Regions from separate parts of the Paenibacillus sp. FSL L8-0641 genome, predicted to be linked through region 2. Evidence: predicted binding sites of a transcription regulator. Region 2 holds the regulator's gene; the other holds the start of a gene.
What was found. Region 2 encodes Rex, which represses fermentation and respiration genes when NADH is low (regulators of the CRP and FNR family bind a similar motif). Its sites were predicted from a motif close to TTGTGAAATATTTCACAA; they were not measured.
Positions count from the first base shown of each region.

Region 1: a site for Rex is predicted at 1,649-1,666, ahead of adhE (bifunctional acetaldehyde-CoA/alcohol dehydrogenase). Genes of this name have one in related genera too.

Region 1 covers NZ_JBBOUW010000001.1:3,240,921-3,244,452, reverse strand. Annotated here, with positions in the region: gene MKY16_RS14525 (DODA-type extradiol aromatic ring-opening family dioxygenase) at 1-628, shown strand, start outside; gene MKY16_RS14520 (Crp/Fnr family transcriptional regulator) at 767-1,483, opposite strand; gene adhE (bifunctional acetaldehyde-CoA/alcohol dehydrogenase) at 1,742-3,532, shown strand, end outside.
Region 2 covers NZ_JBBOUW010000001.1:3,083,116-3,086,647, reverse strand. Annotated here, with positions in the region: gene dinG (ATP-dependent DNA helicase DinG) at 1-1,404, shown strand, start outside; gene MKY16_RS13705 (redox-sensing transcriptional repressor Rex) at 1,448-2,101, shown strand; gene MKY16_RS13700 (amidohydrolase) at 2,088-3,389, shown strand; gene MKY16_RS13695 (cell wall elongation regulator TseB-like domain-containing protein) at 3,427-3,532, shown strand, end outside.

The DNA of each region.
Region 1 (3,532 bases), 160 kb from region 2:
AACGTTGACAATCAGTTCGATGGATGACGTGTACGATACCATTTATGATTTTGGCGGTTTTCCACCGGAACTGTACACAGTGAAATATCCAGCACATGGTTCTGTGGAACTGGCCAATAAGCTGAAAAAATTATATGAACAAAAGGGCATTGACGTAGAAACTGATCGGGTGAGGGGATTGGATCATGGATCTTGGACATTGTTGCATCGTATGTATCCTGAGGCAGACATTCCGGTAGTTCAGATCTCTGTAAATCCATATCTCTCGCCCAAAGCACAATATGCTATTGGTGAAGTGCTGCGAGGACTGGGAGAACAGGATATTCTGGTCATTGGTAGTGGCGTGACTGTTCATAATCTGCGTATCGTCAAATGGGGGGAAACGAAAACAGAACCTTGGGCTATAGATTTTGATGATTGGATTATTGAAAAAGTACAAAGTAGAGATATAGAGGCTTTGGATCACTATGAAAGCGAAGCACCGTATGCTCGCCAGGCCGTACCCAGAGCAGAACACTTTGTACCGTTGTTTATTGCAATGGGGAGTGGCAATCCTGCAAACAAAGCCAAGGTTATCCATAGAAGCTATGAGATGGGGAATTTAAGTTATCTATGCTTACAGTTTTAAAGAGTGTTGCCAGAAGAAGGACTGTCATTAAAATGCTTCGCTACTGCTCCTGTATAAGTAGGGGAGTGGAAATAAATTAGGGAGTGTTATAAGCTATAGTGGCTTATAACACTCCCTTTTACATAAAAAAACGATTTATTATATCCGGCAAATCTCACGAGGGCATAGTTCACAATGACATACACCTTGCAGCATTTCCAAATCTTTGACAACAATCATACCATTATCATATTCAACTGCATTTTTCTTGCGTAGATCACTAAGCATCCGGTTTACGCTTTCCCGGGTCGCACCGATCATATTTGATAAGTCAGTATGAGTAATTTTTTTATGAATCAGGATATGTTCGCCGTGAGGCTCACCATAGGTATTGCATAGACGAATGAGCGTTGAACATAAAGCGCCTGGCTTGCCGTACATCATCAAATCGCGGAACTTAGTCTGAGTAATGCGGTGATGTGAACCCATCCATTTCATAAAGTCAATCGCAAAATCACAATGCTGGCAAATAAGCAGTTCCAAATCTGTATGATCGATTACGCCAATATCACTGTCTTCCAGAACCTCAGCAGAAAAGGAATGCTTAGTACCGAAAAATGGATCGGCTTGACCAACAAGATCGCCGCTTTGATACATATATAGAATAAGTTCCTTGCCCTCATCCGTTGTTTTGGTTACTTTCACGCGTCCGCGCTTAATATAAAACAGCTTATCCGCTGTATCTCCTTCCCAGAACAGATGCGAGCTTTCTGGCATAACTCGATCTTTCATCATTACTTGCAATCGGTTGAAGCTGGCCTCCGAGAAGCAACAGGTGTTGCCGCGGGCTTCCATTACATTTGTAGGGTTTCTCATCGTCCATTTCCCCTTTGTATCCTATGTTTTTTATCTGCAACTTGATCAATTCAAATTCATTATATACTTGTGCAATGAGTTTTTGGGGCAAGAAGAGGGGGTAAAAGTGGCAGAATTCCAAACTTTGTGATTTAATTCACTTCATAAAATAAAATTTTAAATAGATTGTGAAAAAAATCACAATATATCTTGAAAAGCTGTGTTACGATCAGTGCGTGAACAAGAGATAGTACACGAGATAACAGGAGGATGAGGGAAATGGCTGTTAAAAACGAGGTTATTCAAAAAGAGCAAAGCGCAGAGCAGTATATTCAAACGCTGATTGACCGGGGGAACCGGGCACAGCAAGCTTTCATGAGTATGAATCAGGAACAGATTGACGAAATCGTACAAGCTATGGCACTCGCAGGGATGGATAAACACATGTACCTGGCGAAGTTGGCTGTTGAAGAAACAGGACGCGGTGTGTACGAGGACAAAATCACCAAAAACATGTTTGCAACAGAATATATCTATCATAGTATCAAAAATGAAAAAACCGTCGGTGTCATTGAAGACAATGATTTTGACAGTTTTCAAAAGATAGCAGAGCCAGTCGGTATTATCATGGGGATCACTCCAGTGACAAACCCGACTTCGACTACGATGTTCAAAGCGCTGATTGCCATTAAAACACGTAACCCAATCATTTTCGGTTTCCATCCATCTGCTCAATCGTGTAGTGCGGAAGCAGCCCGCGTCTTGCTCGAAGCAGCTGTTAAACATGGTGCTCCGGCCGATTGTATTCAATGGATTGAAGCACCTTCGATGGATAAGACCAATGTATTGATGAACCACCCTGATGTGGCGCTAATTTTGGCAACTGGTGGATCAGGCATGGTTAAGGCAGCTTATAGCTGCGGTAAACCAGCACTTGGTGTAGGTCCTGGTAACGTGCCTTGCTTTATTGAAAAAACAGCAGATATCAAACAGGCCGTGAACGATCTTATCCTCTCGAAATCTTTTGATAACGGTATGATTTGTGCTTCGGAGCAAGCGGTTATTATCGAAGAGCCAATCTTCGAACAAGTGAAAAAATTGATGATCGCTAACGGTTGCTATTTTGTAAATAAAGAAGAAGCAGCTAAGCTCACTCAAGGAGCTATGAATGTCGAGAAATGTGCAGTGAACCCAGCTATTGTCGGGCAGTCTGCTGTGAAAATTGCTGAAATGAGTGGTATTACAATACCAGCAGGAACTAAAATTTTGGTCGCTGAGATTGAAGGGGTAGGAACAAAATTCCCATTGTCTGCGGAAAAATTGAGTCCTGTATTGGCTTGCTATAAAGTAAAAAATGCGGAACAAGGTATTCAACGCGCTGCTGAAGTCGTGGAATTCGGGGGCATGGGTCACTCGTCCGCTATTCATTCGAACGATGAGGATGTTATCGCTCGGTTTGCAAACCGTTTGCAAACAGGACGTATCATTGTAAATGCACCTTCCACACATGGTGCGATTGGCGACATTTACAACACCAATCTTCCTTCGTTGACACTTGGTTGCGGTTCGTACGGTCGTAACTCGACTTCGTCGAACGTATCGGCAGTCAATCTGATTAATGTGAAAAGGGTGGCGAAACGGACGGTGAATATGCAATGGTTCAAAGTACCTTCCAAAATCTATTTTGAAAAAAATTCGACACAGTATCTTGCTAAAATGCCTGATATCACACGTGTAGCTATTATCACAGACCCTATGATGGTACAACTGGGATATGTAGATCGTGTTATTCATTATCTGCATCAGCGCCAAACACCAGTAGCTATCGAAGTGTTCTCTGAAGTAGAGCCAGATCCATCGACAGTTACGGTAGAACGTGGTACTGAAATGATGAGACGTTTCCAACCGGATTGCATCATCGCACTGGGCGGCGGTTCGCCAATGGATGCCGCTAAAGGCATGTGGATGTTCTATGAATATCCAGATACTGATTTCAATAACTTAAAACAAAAATTCATGGATATCCGTAAACGGATTTACAAGTACCCACGTCTGGGCCAAAAAGCACAA
Region 2 (3,532 bases):
TTCACACTCGTGCATACACTGACGCGACTGTTCAAAGACAGCAAGAATGGACAACTGCCTTCACTTCGTCAACAGTTGGCGAAATCGGGGCACGAGAAGTCGGCAGATTGGGCCTCAACCATTGATCAGCTGTATCCGCTCGTGTTAGAGGTGAAGGAAACTTGGGACCTGCTAAGCGACAAACTGTTTGGCATGTTGCCGGAGCGAAGTGATGCGACACCGGGTGAAACAGGACAGTTTTCTTCCCGTCTCAAACCTTCGGCCAAGCCTGCAAAGTGGGATCAGGCGGGAGCTTTGGAAAATCAGCTATATGTAACGATGAGCGAAATTTTGCGCAAGGGCGACAAGCTGATGCTGGACGTCAAGGAAGAACATGACGATTATGCGGCGGATAGCCTTATTACAGATATCACGGGTCTGCTCAAGGATTTGGCGGGGATTCGAGAAAATTTGCGCTTTTTTATCCGACTCGATGATGAAACAACCGTATACTGGCTCGAGGCGAGCGGGCAATTCCGTAGTAAATCATTGCAATTTTATGCGGTACCCGTCGATGTGAGCCGCCAGTTGAAAGAAATGTTTTTTGACAAAAAAAGAAGCATTATTCTGACTTCTGCTACCTTGTCGGTAGATAAGTCGTTTCAGTACATGATCGATCAGCTCGGCTTACAGGAGGCCGCAGATCAAGAGCGGCTGATGACTTCGCAGCTCCCGTCACCCTTTAATTACAGGGATCAGGTGTTGCTGGTTATTCCACGGGATTTCCCAAGTGTGAAGGGCAGTGTAGGAGATGCACATTTTGTAGATATGCTCGTTAGCTCTCTAGGAGCGACTGCTCAGGCGACGCGGGGGAGAATGCTCGTTCTGTTTACGTCCTATCGGATGCTCCGGCAAGTGTATGAGCCGCTCAAAGAGGCCTTAGCATCCAGCGAAATTACTGTGCTGGGACAAGGCGTGGACAGTGGAAGTCGCAGCAAGCTAACCCGCCGGTTTCAGGAAGCGAAAGCTTCTGTATTGCTGGGAACCAGCAGCTTCTGGGAAGGCGTCGATATTCCGGGGAAGGCTCTGACTTGTCTAGCCATTGTTCGCTTGCCGTTTCAACCGCCGAATCACCCGCTGCTGGAGGCAAAAAGCGAACTGCTCCAGCAGCAGAAGAAGAATCCATTTATGAAGCTGTCTGTACCGCAAGCGGTCATTCGCTTCAAACAGGGATTTGGTCGGTTGGTACGTACAGCGAACGACCACGGGGTAGTTATCGTTTATGATACGCGTGTGATTGAATCCTATTACGGAAAGCACTTTTTGTACTCGTTACCGGGACCAAAAATGGAGCATATGCCATCGGAGCAAATGGTGCCCCGCATCGCCGAATGGCTCCAATCCGCCCCGGAGACAGAGGCATAACGGACGGACATAAGTATGTTCGTTACAATTAGGGGGAGCAAGTATGAAATCAGATAAAATTTCAGAGGCTGTCGTACGGAGGTTACCCGTATATTTACGTTATCTGAATGCACTGCACAAACGGGAGGTGGCTACGGTCTCTTCTCAAGAGTTGGGACAGAGGCTAGATTTAAACCCGGCCCAAATCCGTAAAGATCTTGCTTATTTTGGAGATTTTGGTCGGAAGGGTATTGGTTATGATGTTTCTTATCTCATTGAGAAAATACGCCATATCCTGAAAATCGACCAACAAATTAATGTAGTCTTGGTCGGAGCGGGTAATCTGGGGCAAGCCCTTTCGAATTATAACGCTTATTTAAAAGACAATATGAAGATTGTGGCGGTATTTGATGCGTTTCCGGATAAGGTAGGAACCAAGATCAATACATTGGTCGTGCAACCGATGGATGAACTGGAAGCGACTGTGAAAGAAAAAAACATTCGAATCGGGATTATTACCGTACCTGATTTTGAAGCACAGCACGTGGCTGATAGGCTTATTGATAGCGGAATTGGAGCGATCCTGAACTTTGCACCGACTACTCTCAAGGCACCAGCCAACATTCGGATTCATGCCACAGACTTTACAACTGATTTGCTTAGCCTCGCTTATTATTTGGAGGACGGAAAGGAAGAAGCACAATATGACAGTGAATAAATGGATGATTAAAAACGGATCTTTTGCAGTAAATGGACCAGAAGCAGGGGTAGTCCATGGTTTTATGATTGTGGAGGATAGTCGTATTACTTATATTGGCGAAACCTTGCCTGCGGGTGAGGAAGAGACGGAAGCGATCGATGGTAAAGGGCTATTGTTTTTACCTGGTCTGATCAATACTCATGGTCATGCGGCGATGTCTCTACTGCGTGGGCATGGAGATGATTTGGCACTTCAAGTATGGCTTCAGGAAAAAATGTGGCCTATGGAAGCCAAGTTTACATCTACAGACGTGTACTGGGGTACGTCCTTGTCTGTGCTGGAAATGCTGAAAGGTGGAACAACAACCTTCCTCGATATGTACGATCATATGGATGAAGTGGCTCGTGTGGCTGAAGAGTCAGGTATTCGTGCAAGTCTGATGCGTGGAGCAATTGGACTATGTTCGGAGGAAGAACAGCGAATCAAGCTGGCAGAGGCCGTGACTTTTGCACGTAACTGGCACGGTAAAGCAGACGGGCGTATTACTACGATGATGTCTCCGCACGCGCCATATACATGTCCACCTGCGTTTATTGAAAAATTCGTACAAGCTGCGCATGATCTGGACTTGCCACTGCATACGCACATGTCTGAGACGATCGCCGAAGTGGAGCAAAACGTACGCGACTACGGTTTGCGTCCGGTTGCACACTTGGATAAGCTTGGCTTTTTCTCCCGTCCTTCGCTTGTTGCCCATGGCGTTCATTTGAACGACGAAGAAATAGCTTTACTGGCAGAACGTGGTGTAGCGGTTTCCCACAATCCTGGCAGCAACTTGAAGCTGGCAAGTGGTGTGGCAAGAGTGCCTGAATTGCTGCGTGCAGGGGTTACGGTTTCTCTCGGAACGGATGGTCCTGCCAGCAATAATAACCTGGATATGTTCGAGGAAATGCGTCTGGCAGCACTTATTCACAAGGGTGTATCCGGTGACCCTACGGCAGTTCCTGCAAGTGAAGCGCTGCGTCTGGCAACGGAATACGGTGCAAAGTCGATTGGTTTAAAAGAAGTAGGAGCGTTGGCAGCAGGCAACAAGGCTGACTTTATCGCGTTGGATCTGAATCAGGCACATTTCTTGCCGCGTACAGATCTTATTTCCCATGCGGTATACTCTGCAAGCGCCAAGGACGTGGCTCATGTGTGGGTAGACGGTCGTCAGGTTGTGAAAAACGGCGAATGCCTGACTATGGACGAGGAACGTATCAAACATGAGGCACAAGCCGCCTTTGAAGGGCTGCTGTCGCGCTAATTCAGGTGTCACATCCCCTTAGAGAGGAAGCACGGGTTTGAAAAATAAGAAAAAATGGATAGCGGTCGCCATTTTGGCCGTGATACTGATCCTGGTCAGCATTTTCTGGTATTATTCCTATGTTACTCAAGACCAGGTGGCTG